Linked DNA regions of Magnetococcus marinus MC-1. The protein of the gene in region 2 interacts with the protein of the main gene of each other region in a pairwise test. Links are inferred from orthologs where the notes say so. Each region holds a gene or a part of one and is shown on either strand. Other genes may lie near its edges.

Region 1 (6,936 bases), 2.1 Mb from region 2 along the record:
AAGATTTACGGGGCGAGCTGGACTATCTGGATAGCCTCGGCATGGTATTACCCCACGTTGCCAACCGCCATAATGGACTGCATGGCGACCCCCACCATTTTACCACCTTTGCCGACGCCCTAGAACTGACCATTGATACCATTTTGGGGCGTATTACCACCCGCCGCGCCGACCGTTACAAGAGTGATGATTTTAGCGCCTACCTGGCTTTGACCCTTAAAGAGCAGCAGGCGGGCTGTTTACCCACCAACCGCGACGGACTGCACACCCTAAATATTCGTGCCCGTCAGCTTGGCTGTGTGCTCACCGCCATGGTTACGCTATTGATGACCCGCGAGCAGTGGCGTGAACTTTTTATCTATGCATACGATGATGAGCAGCTCGGGCGTTACGCCCATCTTGAGGCCCAGTTGACCCGTGGCCGCCAATGGATACCCGATTATCTAAGCTATCTTGGCATTACTGGCAGCTATCTACTCCAGCGCCGCTTGCAGCGGGCCACTACCGATCCGGGCTTGAACGGGCAGGATTGCCAAGCATTGATCGACCGCATTCACGCCACAGGCTTTGACGATGAACGGTTTTTGGCACAGGTGAATCGCGCCCGTCAAACCGCTCTGCACGCTTCTCACGGCTGCCGTGAGTTTATTATGGATGATGCAGGCGGTTGGCAAGAGCGGGTACATGGCGGCCATCCTGGTCGCGCCTGGACCGCCCTGGTCCCTTATAAAACCGTTTAAGGGATATGGCGTTTGGGGTGTGGCCATAAAAAAACGCGGGGGGTGTCACACCCCCCGCGTTTTTTATGGGTATAAAACCCCTTAGCGACCGGTCATCCGTTGCAGTTTACGAATGCGCTCCGGGATGGGTGGATGGGTGGAGAACAACGAACCCAAACCCCCCGCCAAAGGGTTGCAAATGTACAAGTGCGCCGCCTCAGGATGCGCCTGAGCCACCGGGCTGGGAATCTGTTGCACCCCACGCTCCAGCTTATGCAAAGCGCTGGCTAACCACAGGGGATTGCCGCACAGCTCCGCACCCACACGATCCGCCTTATACTCACGGGTACGGGAGATGGCCATCTGGATCAGTGCCGCCGCAATGGGTGCTAGGATCATCATAATCAAGCCCATCGGGCCACCACCACCCTCCTCTTCATCCCGGTTGCCAAAAATGGCCGCAAACTGCGCCATGTTGGCGATGGCGGTAATGGCCCCGGCAAAGGTGGCCGAGATGGTGCTAATCAGGGTATCTCGGTTCATCACATGGCCCAACTCATGGGCCATCACCCCGGCCAGCTCCTCGCGGGTGAGTATCTGCATCAAACCGGTGGTAGCCGCCACCGCCGCATGTTCAGGATCCCGCCCCGTGGCAAAAGCGTTGGGCGAAGGATCATGGATGACATAGACCTTGGGCATGGGCATCTTGCCCCGTTTTGCCAAGGATTGGACCAACCCGTAGAGTTCGGGAGCCTCTCGGGGGCCTACCTCCTGGGCATTGTGCATGCGCAGCACCATCTGATCCGAGTTCCAGTAGGCATAGAGGTTCATACCCCCCGCAAACAGCAGGGCGATGAGCATGCCACCCTGGCCACCCAAGGCAAACCCAATCATCATAAACAGCGCCGTTAATGCCGCCAACAACATGGCTGTCTTCATGGTGTTCATCGCTACCACTCCTTGTGCTTGCTGCCAACCGAACCCTCTTCATGGTTCAGCCCACCTGGGCATGCGCCCCCCAAAGAGCGCCCTACCCCCCTTTAACGGTGGTGTGTACCCTTATCCTTCGCCCAACCGCTCCCCCTGTTTGACCCCATGACCCCGTAACCACTCCCCAGAGCTCATCCGTTTTTTGCCCGCCGCTTGAACCTGCGCCACCCGCAACGCCCCATCCCCACACGCCACCACAAAGCCATCCTTCTCCACCTCAATCACCTCACCTGGGGTACCGTGACCCACCACCACCGAAGCGGCAAACAGCTTCAAGGGTTTGCCTTGCCACAGGGTAAAGGCACACGGCCAGGGATCAAAGGCTTGAACAGCCCGCTGAATCTGTATCGCAGGTTGGCTCCAATCCACCAACCCCTCCTCCTTTTTCAGCTTAGCGGCATACGTTACCCCCTGCTCTGGCTGAATCTGCGGGGTTAGCCCCTCATGTTTGATGCGGGCTAGGGTCTCTACCAACAAGCCTCCCCCTGCGGCCATGAGCTGATCGTGCAACTGGCCGCCGGTGGTGTGATTATCTATAGACTGCACCACGGTGCTGTACATGGGGCCGGTGTCCAACCCCTCCTCCATGGCCATGATGGTGACACCACTCTGGGCATCCCCCGCCAAAATGGCCCGCTGAATGGGGGCCGCCCCCCGCCAACGGGGTAGCAACGAGGCATGGACATTGATACAACCGTGGGTTGGTATCTCCAACACCTCCCGCGAGAGAATTTGCCCATAGGCCACCACCACCACCACATCCGGACGCAACGCCCGTAATGCCGTCACCGCCTCGGCTTCCCGCAGCCGATTGGGCTGATAAACCGGGATACCGTGTTGCTCGGCCAACTGCTTGACCGGCGTTTTTTGCATCTTCATGCCACGCCCCACCGGCTTATCTGGCTGAGTAAACACAGCCACCACCGTATCGGGTCCATCCAACAACGCCTGTAGCGTGCCGGTGGCAAAATCAGGGGTACCCATAAAGACCACACGCCAAGCTGTCATGAGGCTTGCTCCGTTTTAAGCTTTTTTAGCTTTTTTATTATCATCGTGCGCTTGAGCGAGGAGAGATGGTCAATAAACAGTGTGCCATCCAAATGGTCGATCTCATGCTGTAGACAAACCGCAAACAGACCATGCGCCTCCAGCGTCACCAGCTCTCCTTGGGCATTAAGACCCCGTACCACCACATGCTCCTTGCGGTCTACCTTACCGTAGCTCTCCGGTACCGAAAGACACCCCTCCTCCCAGGTGATCTCACCCTCCGCAGCAATGATCTCTGGATTGGCCAAACAGTAGGGTTCGCCATCCTGCGCGGCGGCTTCTGAATAGGTGACATCCACCACAATCACCCGCTTGGAAACCCCCACCTGGGGTGCCGCTAAACCAATGCCGGGTGCGGCATACATGGTCTCTAACATATCCCGCATCAACTGCTGGATCGACGCATCTACCGCCACCACAGGCTCCGCCCGTTTTTTTAAAACCGGATCGGGGGCAGTAACAATGGGCAATATGGCCATTGCAGGCTCCTTATTCTTATGCTGCATATAGGGTCGCCAAGACCCCTTTACAAGCGGTAGATCCACCTTGCAGACGCAGAAAAACCGTCACTTCTAACGAAGTGATACGTTACCCAACCCGCAAGTTCAAAGGTTAGCAGAAAAAAAGTGGGGAAAACGGCGCCAATTGTGCGACAATGGGGAAGTTTCTACCATAAAAATAAGAATATTTGAATATTAGCTTTTTTGCTATTGCATTTCCGAATTAGACCCATTATTTTGAAAAATACTCAGGGGCCGGTGGTGGCCTGACTAGGTGCGCTCCGCTCATCTTCCACGCTACCCCACCGTATCTGTTTGGGCCAGCCTGTGCATAACGGGACCGCCGACCCCTCTGTACCCTGATGCTGAACACCCCGTGGATCCACGTCCATGGGGTTTTTTTTGTCCACAACGCCCTAAAGCGCGTTGTGAGGCGTTCCCTCATAGGGTTGATCCAGGGGACAAGGATCTTGGCTGCGCTTAATCAGTTGGACCAAAAATTGGCGGGTAAGTTGATAGATGCCGGGTTTACGGCTCTCTCGGGGACCAGCTACGTTAAGCACCTGAACATCGTAGACCTTAAGCCACTGGCACAGTTTGATCAGCAGATCGGCATCTTGCAAACAGCGGGTAATTTGAAGCACCAAAAAGGGGCGCCCCAAACGCCGGGCAAACTCCACGGAACGGGCGGTCCCCCCCGACAGCGCCCCATCGGTAATAATCAAGGTGGCGTCGGAATCCTGCACATTCAGCCGGTTTCGCACCAGATACCCCCCCCGCACCAAGGCGCGTACCGGATAGCGGGGTGGGATAGGGCCATCCTCCGCGCGGCGGTTGGCAGGCACCCAGCCACCACACAACAACCCCTGGCTAAGGGCGGCGTCTAACGCCCCCCGATCTACACCCGTTTGACCTCCAGATATAATTTTTTTCAACATGGCAATAACCTTATCTTAAATAGAACCCCTCACGACAATCTTATAATCATATTTACGCATACAACCACGAATGTCAATAATAGTTGTATGCGCGGCGCACTTTTCCATTTTAGCGCACCTTTTAGGAATAATTTTTCTAAGCCGCTGGGATTTATCGTTGTCCATTTATTGTGGTTGTTTTTTATAAAGGATTCGCAGGGGCTCCCAGCCGCCTTTTTTTCCAGCTTCAGCCCTGTTTCCATCCATCCCGCTGCCTGCGGGGGAGGGGAGGGAGGGCGTTCCCACACACAAAACCGCACCTGACGAAATCCGTCCCTCTGGCCATTTGTGGGAGGTAGGCGAGGTTATTTCACCAAACGCAGGGTGGGTTTGCGCCGTTCTGGTGGGGGCTCTTGATCGGTTGGGTGAGCGGGCGGGCTGGCTGGGCCATCACTGGGCACCACCTGTAACTGAGGGCGCCCACTGGCCGCCGCCTGCTCTTCGCGCAGCTTTTGTAGCTGTTTAAGCGCCCCTTCGGGCATCTCAAAGCCACCCTCCTGACGCAACGCCTGGGAGAGCCAATAATTTTGGCGCACCTCGTTAGGCATGGTATCGGGCCACAACATGCCATGGCCGGTATCGGGATTAAAGGCCCCCCACAGGGTCTCATAGGGGATGATGCAGTAGTGGGGAATCCCCCCAAAGCGCAGCTCAGACTCCAGCGCATCCTCACCCACATGGATGGTCTGTGGCATCTGTCGATTAAGCACCAGCCGCAGACTGTTATCATTGGCAAAACGGCGTGGCACCTCAACCCGCTCCTGGGTGGCATCCACACAGAGCATGACGCGCCCCTCCTGTTCCAACAGATAGCGGATAATGTCGGGCTTGCTGGGTTGATCGGTGGTTACCATGAGCCATTCTCTACAGCTACATTATTTAAGGGGGGCGCTACCATTGTACACTATCCTGCTTAATCCCAACACAATTGGCAACGGACTCTCTGAATTCCACAACAGAACCCATTGAGGGGGTATGACCTTTTTTAACACCCCCCGACCGCCAGTATAGAGCAGAGCTGCCGCGCAAACCAGACATGCCAACACCGTACAGGCACTCGTCCGGTTCACTTGACGGAAAAATAGGTGTATACATGGGACCTAGAGCAGATGGACCACGCTTACCAAGGAGAGCTGTGCATGTCAACCGCAAATGACTATAACGCCACGGTTGTAGAGCGTCTGGATATTACGCCCAACCTTATGATCATCCGGGTTAAACCCGATGTTACACCGTTTCCATTCCTCGCAGGTCAATTTGCCATTTTAGGCCTGCAACGCAACGCCCCCCGTATTCCCGAAGCCGACCCCGAAGAGGTGCCCGAAGATAAGGCCCTACGTCTGGTACGCCGGGCTTATTCCATTAGCAGCGGCAGCCATGAGACCCATTTAGAGTTCTATATCTCCCTGGTGCAGAGCGGCGAGCTCACCCCCCGCCTATTTGCCCTCGCGGTGGGGGAGCGCCTGTTTTTAGGTAAATCCGCCAGTGGCCATTTTACCCTGGATCGCGTCCCCCCCGGACACAATATCCTGATGGTTTCCACCGGCACCGGGCTGGCCCCCTATATCAGTATGGTACGCACCATGGCACTGGGCATTGGCTGCCCCATCACACCCATGGCGGTGGTGCATGGCGCCAGTTACTCCTGGGATCTGGGCTACCGTACCGAGTTGGAGGGACTCAATCGCCAGTGCGATCACTTTCGCTACGTGCCCGTGGTTTCACGCCCCCAGGATGATAAAGATTGGTCGGGCCGCACAGGCCGCTTGAATGTCTGGGTCGAGAACAAAAAGGCGTTGGAAGAGGCCTGTGGGTTCCCTGTCGATCCTGCGCATACCCATATTTTTCTGTGTGGCAACCCCGGCATGATCGAGTTTACCGAGAAATATTTCGTGGAACAGTGCGGGTATGATGCCGGCAGCAAAAAAGAGCCGGGCAACCTGCACGCCGAAAAATATTGGTAACGTAAACCAGCAGCCCTGGCCCTCGGCCAGGGCTGCATCATGGGTTACATATACTCCCGCATAATACTGGTGGCAAAACAGCCCCGTGGCAGGGTAAAGGTGACAATCAGGTCGGCCTGCTCCCAGTGGTGGCTCAGCTCTCCGGGTATAAGTCGCAGAGACTTACGTACCCCTTGCATATCAAACTGCTCCAGCAGCTCAATCGCCTCTGGCTCGGCTTGGGCAATGGCCGCCTCAATCTCTGCGGCCTGACCGGTGGGGGCCAACATGTCTCGACCAAACAGAGGACCGGTAGGGTGAATCTGCACCGCATCAAAGCGGGGCTGCTCAGCCGCTAAATCCTCTACCCGAAAGGCCGCTGTACGCCCCGCCAACTGCACCACATCCCCCAGCAACAGGGTGTTAAACAGCCCCTGTTGCAAACGGGCCGTGACCACCCGATTAAACAGCTCGGAACGCACCGCTGAGATCTGCAAGGCCTCGGTATTACGGTTGCCCTTACGCCGCTTGCGGCCCGCACGCAACAGCTTTAAACCCGCCTGCCAGTTATCCCCATCTCGACCAAAGCGCTGGGGACCAAAATAGTTGGGCGCACCATAGCGCAATAGACGCGCCTGGGTCGCATCGGCCAGCTGCTGCCGCTGGCTTGCACTCAGGGCACCATCGCAGCCCCGTAGTCGGATCACAAAACGGTTGCCGCTGAGCATGCCCGGCTTAATCTTGCGCCGATCTCGCCCCA
Region 2 (6,967 bases):
GGGGGCACCAAATGGGAACCGCTGGACATTAGCGTGCGCCCTGAAAAGGGTTTGCTTGGTATCCGTAAAGCATTGGATCTTTACTGCAACCTGCGTCCAGCGGCGGTTTATCCCCAGTTGGCGGATGCCTCGACCCTCAAGAAAGAGGTAGTGGCCGGCATTGATATTATGGTGGTGCGGGAGCTCTCTTCGGGCATCTACTTTGGTCAGCCACGGGGGGTGGAAGATCTGGGCGATGGCCGCAAAAAGGGCTTTAACACCCTGGTCTATACCACCGATGAGATTGAGCGCATCGCCCGTAAAGCCTTTGAAGCCGCCCGCAAGCGCAGCAATCGGGTCTGTAGTGTGGATAAAGCCAATGTGTTGGAGTCTACCGAACTGTGGCGCGAAGTGGTGAGCGATCTGCACAAACGTGAATACGCTGACGTGGAGCTTTCCCACATGTATGTGGATAATGCCGCCATGCAGTTGATCCGCAATCCCCGTCAATTTGATGTGATTGTGACCACCAATATGTTTGGCGACATTCTTTCTGACGCGGCCAGCATGCTTACGGGTTCTATTGGCATGCTGCCGTCGGCCAGTCTGGGGGATCAATTTGCCCTGTATGAGCCCATTCATGGTTCGGCACCGGATATTGCCGGCAAAGGCATCGCCAATCCTCTGGCGACCATTCTGTCGGTGGCTATGATGCTGCGTTATTCCCTGGAGCTACCTCAACTGGCCGATGGGGTAGAGGCTGCGGTGGTTACGGTGTTGGATCAAGGCTTACGCACCGCCGATATTATGCAGCCGGGTATGACCCAGGTCGGCACCGCCCAGATGGGCGATGCGGTGCTGGCGGCATTGAATAATGCTTAAAACAGGTCTGCCGTTTGGCTCTATCTAGGGCTTGGTGGTGGGACTTGAGGAACGGAGCCTCCGACAGGTTGTCGATGGGGCGACTATACACATTTTAATCGAAGTAGGATAAGTACCATGCGTACCTATGATGTGGCAGTGGTTGGTGCCAGCGGCAATGTGGGCCGCGAAATGCTCAAGATTTTAGAAGAGCGCAACTTTCCTGTTGGAAAAGTCTATGCGCTGGCTTCTGAACGCTCGGCGGGGAGCACCATTCCCTTTAAGGGCGGTGAGTTGGTGGTAGAAAACTTGGAAAATTTTGATTTTTCCAAGGTAGAGATTGGCCTTTTTTCACCAGGTGCGAGTGTGTCTAAAGTCCATGCCCCCCGCGCAGCGGCGGCGGGTTGTGTGGTGGTGGATAACACCTCGTTTTTCCGCATGGATCCCGATGTGCCCCTGGTGGTACCGGAGGTAAATCCCGAGGCCATTGGCGGGTATAAAAAGAAGGGCATTATTGCCAACCCCAACTGTTCCACCATTCAGATGATGGTGGCCCTCAAGCCCATTCATGATTTGGGGACCATTGAGCGTGTGGTGGTAAGTACCTATCAAGCGGTTTCCGGGGCGGGTAAAGATGCCATGGATGAGCTGTTTGAACAGACTCGCGCCAAATATGTGGAGACGCTTGAGGTTCCGCCGAAAAAATTTCCCAAAGAGATCGCCTTTAACTTGATCCCGCAGATTGATCTCTTCTTGGAGAATGGCTACACCAAAGAAGAGATGAAAATGGTCAATGAGACCAAAAAAATTCTGGATCCCAGCATTGCTGTGACCGCCACCTGTGTGCGGGTTGGGGTGTTTAATGGCCATTCGGAATCGGTCAATGTGCAGACCAAGCATAAGGTGACGGCAGCTCAAGCCCGCGAGGCGCTGCAAAAGATGGATGGGGTGGTGGTGGTGGATGATCCTTCCCAGGGTCACTATATTACCCCGGCGGAGGCTTCTGGTAAGGATGCCACCTATGTCTCGCGCATTCGGGAAGATGAGAGCCACGAAAACTGCCTGAACTTTTGGTGTGTATCGGATAACCTACGTAAAGGCGCGGCGCTCAATGCGGTGCAGATTGCCGAAGTTTTGATCCGGGATTATCTCAAATAATCGACGATTATTTGGTTGAGGATGTTTGAAAAGCGCCCTTTTTAAGATTGAAAAGGGCGCTTTTTTTACGAATATGTTCAAGGGTTGTGCGGTTGGGTCCGAAACGATTCGAAGGAGAAGTCTCTTTTTTCAGGATGAAGAGGGTGTGGGTCATGTTCAAGCGAATGGTAGCAGTGGTGTGGATGGCCGTTGTTGGTTTCATCCCCCAAGCGGATGCGCAGGTGCAGTTTAGCCAAGCGATGCTCTACAGTGGCATGGGGCAGCCCCTTCACCTAGAGATTGCTGTACAAGATAGCCAGGGGGGTGAGCCACCGGTGGTGGGCATCGCCAATCGTGGTGCTTATCAGCAACTGCTGGGCATGGATATGCCGTTGGTGGTGCATCAAGCGGATGTGACGGTACAAAAGCAGGGCTCATTGGCCCTTTATACCATTCTTGGGCGGGTGGCGGTGGAAGAACCGCTTTTTCCGGTACTGCTCAACTATCAAGATCAATATGGGGTGATGCACTATCATGCTTTTAATGTCTCTCTTAAGCTTAACGGCTTAGATCCGGCAACCTTGGTGCCCCAGCGCCAGCCCCAGTTCCGAGCTCCGCTGGTATCCAACCGAGCCGCCTCGGTGGTGAGTCAAGTTGCGCCATCGCCCACTCTGCAAACCATAACCACCCTAGGCAGCCACCCGGGGTTTATTCCCGATGCCCCCCCTGAGCCGGTGGTGGAGATAACACCAACGGTGATGCAAGAGGGGGTTATTAACGGGTTGGCTGACCAGCTACGCCGGGGAACCGCTTTAGACCAAGCGCGGGCCAAGGTTGGTGTATGGTTGGCCAATCGGGATCTGTTTAACCAGCAAAATATGTTTGGGGGGTTACGGGATGGCGCGGTGGTGCGCTGGCCTGATCCTCAAGAAGTGTCGCGTTTGCCCCTGGAGAAGTGTGAAAAGATGATCCAGCAGCAGCGCCGTTTGTGGTTAAGGGAGCCCATGCAAGCCCCGGTGGTCTCCATTTCAGAGTTGGAGTCTCTTCTTAAACGTGACGGTGTGCTCATTACCCATACCCAGACACCATCCGCCGCAAGTGGCTCTGCCAAACCAGCAGTGCCGCCGCATGATGGGGCTCAATTTGCACCCACAGCAGGGGTGAAGGCGTTGGCTAACCCCATGTTTAAGCCAGAAACCAAACCCAAGGCTCAAATGCCCCCCCGTGGGGTAGAACCCCATGGGGGCCAACATCCCGTGGAGGTGGCACCCAAGCTGAAAAAATCTCCTGGGGCCATGGTGGAGTCCCCTAAGCCGGAACAACAGACGCTGCCCACCGCACGGCCTGAAGCGGTTGACCGTGGGGATATCACCCCTAAACCCGTGGTCAACCCTCCAGAGCTGGAGCCTGTAGGGTCCAGCAGCAAGGCTGCTAAGGTAGCGGGGTCGGTGATGGACACACCCACGCAAGGGGGCGCTGCACCCAAAGTGGTGGAGCAACAGGTGGTGCTGACAGGGGAGGCCAACAAGCCGGTCGCCGACGAGGCGTTGCCCCCGGCTTCGACGTTGGTAACCGATCGCGAGACCCTCTTGCAAAAGCGTGTGCAAGCTTTGGAGCGGCAGCTCGCGGTGGCGCGGGATGGGGAAGAGGCAGAATCGTGGTGGGATGAGGCGCTACCGTGGATTCTATCGGGACTCATGGGTCTGATCGCGGGGATTGGTGGCATGCTGTTGGCAATGCGTATGCAAGATCGTAAAGATGAGGAAGAGACGATCTGGGAAGAAGAGCTGGAAGAGGATGAAGAGCTTCCCGCAGACAAAAAGTCGTAAGGGGGTGGCAGTGCCACCCGCGCCGCAAGCCGGGGCTAAGATGGTGGCACTGCTGCTGCTGTTGGGGCCGGTAATGGGGGTGCCCATCTGGCATCCCGCATGGATTGCGGCACTGTTGCTCATGGTGCTCGGGTGGTGGTGGCAGCGTCACGCGCTGGCCCAGTTGGGGCGGTTGTGGTGGCGAATGCGCTGGTTATTGGTGGGGATCGTGCTGCTGCATAGTCTATTTACACCAGGGCATGCTCTGGTGCCTTGGCTGGGTGAGGCCCTTACTGGTGAAGGGGTCGTCCATGGTGTGAGCCAAGCGTTACGTCTGTTGTTGTTTGCCGGTCTTGCCTTGCTGTTTGTTTTAACCACGCCAGCCATGCACATTTTAGCCGGCTTAGCTGCCTTGGTGCCCCACACCGGCCCGTTGCAGCATTATGCGGGGCGGCTTGTCAACCTGCTGGGGTTTACCCTGCTCACCGCACCACGCATGGCAGAGATGGGTGAGGCGTTGCAGCAGGCGCTGCAATTGCGACAGCGGCGTGAAGGGGCCGTTAGCGGTAGGTTGGCCCGTTGGATGTTGCATGGGCAGCTGTTATTGGGGCGTATTTTAGAAGATCTGCCCGCCCAAGAAGAGGCGCTCATGGTGCGCGGTTATACGCAACAATTGCCCCTTTTTGTTCGAACGGCCGCCCCTTGGGGGGGGCAAGAGTGGCGACTGTTGACGCTGCCTGTGTTGGTGTTGTTGTTGGCTGTTTTGGTCTAACGGAGCATGGATGGATATCTATTTGGATCTCAGTGCCGGTATTGCAGGGGATATGTTTGTGGCCGCCTGCATTGACTTGGGGGCCGATCAACAGGCTCTGGTGCAGGCGTTGCAAACCTTGCAACTGCCCCCTTGGCAGATGCAACTGCAAGAGACCACGCGGGGCGGTCTGCGGGGTAAACATCTTCGCTTTGACTATCCCCCGGAGCATCATCATCGGCATCTTTCTAGCCTGTTTAAGATCATTGAGCAGAGCCAATTATCCCCTGCGGTACAGCGGCGAGCGCAAAGGATCTTTACCCTCCTAGCCCAGGCCGAGGCGCATGTGCATGGGGTTGGGATTGAGCAGGTCCATTTTCATGAAGTCGGTGCGGTGGATGCCATTTTGGATATTTGCGCGGCAGCGTGGTGTCTGGAGCATCTTGATATTGAGAAGTGTTATGCCTCACCCTTGGCGGTGGGTAGCGGTCGAGTCGGGTGCGCCCATGGTACGATGGCGGTACCGGTGCCAGCGGTGGCTTATATGCTGCAACAGCATGACATTCCTCTGCGCCCCGTTGAAGGTATGGATGAAGGGGAGTTGGCCACCCCGACGGGTGTCGCCATATTAGCCCACTTGGCCCCGCACTATGGCGCCAATCCCTTATCTAGGTTCGACCGCCAAGGGGCTGGATTGGGCAGCCGTGAGTGTGTCGGGCGGGCCAACCGTCTGACCCTATTTGCCATGCAGCAGCGTGCAGCACAAGGGCTTGTTCAAGAGGCGGTGACGGTGCTGGTGGCCCACATTGATGATATGGATCCCCAGTGGCAAGGGCCGCTGTTTGACGCCGTATTACAGGCGGGCGGCTTGGATCTGAGCATTACCCCAACCATGATGAAAAAGGGGCGTATGGGGGCTCGCTTGGAGCTGCTTTGCCATCCTCCACAGAGCCAAGCCCTCGCCCAGCTGTTATTAAACCAGACCACCACTTTGGGGGTTCGGCAAGAGTCGGCGCAGCGCTGGGTCCTACCCCGTGAAGTGGTCCATTATGCCACACCTTGGGGCGCTTTACGGGTTAAATGGGCCGCCGGAGTGCCCCGTCTTGAACATGATGACCTGCTGAGCATCGCCCAACAGCAAGATTGGGGCCTGCCCATGGCCCAATGGCAGTTAATGCAGTGGCTTGCAGAGCATCACCCGCAACATGCACTGTCGAGCTCTTTGTGACAATATTAGTAACAGTAAGCAAACTCCTGATTGCCGCACATTTTACCGCTTTTCCCCCAGGCTAACCTGTGTTATTAGCTTAGCACCACCTGTCTTAAATAAACCTGTGAAGGGGTGCATTCGTGGATATGGCGCCTGCCAAGTTAATCTACAAACAGTCTGCCGCAATCCCAGTACGCCAAAATGCTAAGGGAGTTTGGCAGGTGTTGATGATTACCACCCGTCACCGGCGTCGTTGGATTTTTCCCAAAGGCATGGTGGAACCCTACCTAAACGCCGCCACCTCGGCCGCCAAAGAGGCGTTGGAGGAAGCGGGCGTGACGGGCTATATGGAAAACATACCCCTAGGGGTGTTTGAAACCACAAAATGGCGGGGCGGGTGTGAGGTTGAGGTTTACGCCCTGTTCGTTGAAAGTCAGTTGGATAAATGGCAGGAAGATTTTCGGAAACGCCGCTGGGTTGATCTAAATTTTGCCATTAAAGAGGTTGATGAGCCTGGCTTTATCCCTGCCCTTGAGCAGTTGTGTCAACGTCTGCTCTAATCACCCCCCTTTGTGAAATGCTTAATCTTACTCTATGCTACGGGTATCTGTCGCTTTAACGCAGAGGAATCTCCCTATGCATTGGAGTTTGTGGCTCGGCACCATACTCTCTTTCTATCTGGGCATCTGCCTATACATGTACCTAACCCAGGAGCGGCAGCTGTTTGTGCCTCCTAGGGATTGGCGTGCATTGCCCTCCGATTGGGGGCTCGCCTATGAAACCGTTACCTTACAGAGTGGAAATGAGACCCTGACCAGTTGGTTTATTGAGGGTGATCCTATTAAACCAGTGGTACTTTTTTTCCACGGCAATGCCTCCAACATTGGTGATCTGGACGACTATGCCCAGTTATTCCACGACATGGGTTACAGCACGCTGCTGTTGGAATACCGTGGCTATGGAAAAAGCAGTGGGCGCCCCAGTGAAGTAGGGCTCTATGCCGATGCCCGCGCCGCTTGGGAATATCTGACGGCAACCCGGCAGATTGCCCCCCAGCGCATTGTGCTGTTTGGTCACTCCTTGGGGGGCGGTCCGGCCTGTTGGTTGGCTGAGCAAGCAGCCGTAGCAGGGTTGGTGCTAGAGGGCACCTTTACCTCCATCCCTGACCGTGCGGCGGAGCTTTATCCTTGGTTGCCTACCCGACTGTTGGTCAAGGTCTAC

The links. Proteins that work in one complex are often made in the same cells at the same time.
Region 1: the proteins of MMC1_RS09085 (region 2) and def interact in binary tests that used the Escherichia coli proteins (3 or more experiments, as listed by UniProt). The link is inferred for Magnetococcus marinus MC-1 from one-to-one orthologs.

Annotation. Positions count from the first base shown.
Region 1 is NC_008576.1:147,800-154,735, reverse strand. Bases 1,475-4,210 are described here. They hold def (peptide deformylase), read right to left. Parts: upstream 3,236-4,210; coding sequence 2,714-3,235; downstream 1,475-2,713. Other genes in these bases: MMC1_RS00725 (putative molybdenum carrier protein), read right to left, coding at 3,673-4,194; fmt (methionyl-tRNA formyltransferase), read right to left, coding at 1,779-2,717; htpX (zinc metalloprotease HtpX), read right to left, coding at 1,475-1,667. Also shown: MMC1_RS00745 (hypothetical protein), read left to right, coding at 1-740; more of htpX, read right to left, coding at 822-1,474; MMC1_RS19360 (ClpXP protease specificity-enhancing factor SspB), read right to left, coding at 4,539-5,087; MMC1_RS00715 (ferredoxin--NADP reductase), read left to right, coding at 5,373-6,197; tRNA pseudouridine(13) synthase TruD, read right to left, coding at 6,242-6,936. UniProt on the Escherichia coli protein: Removes the formyl group from the N-terminal Met of newly synthesized proteins. Requires at least a dipeptide for an efficient rate of reaction. N-terminal L-methionine is a prerequisite for activity but the enzyme has broad specificity at other positions.
Region 2 is NC_008576.1:2,201,805-2,208,771, forward strand. Bases 222-2,988 are described here. They hold MMC1_RS09085 (aspartate-semialdehyde dehydrogenase), read left to right. Parts: upstream 222-978; coding sequence 979-1,998; downstream 1,999-2,988. Other genes in these bases: leuB (3-isopropylmalate dehydrogenase), read left to right, coding at 222-861; MMC1_RS09090 (type IV pilus assembly protein FimV), read left to right, coding at 2,151-2,988. In the rest of the region: more of leuB, read left to right, coding at 1-221; more of MMC1_RS09090, read left to right, coding at 2,989-3,806; MMC1_RS09095 (CbiQ family ECF transporter T component), read left to right, coding at 3,775-4,557; nickel pincer cofactor biosynthesis protein LarC, read left to right, coding at 4,568-5,764; MMC1_RS09105 (NUDIX hydrolase), read left to right, coding at 5,893-6,306; MMC1_RS09110 (alpha/beta hydrolase), read left to right, coding at 6,383-6,967.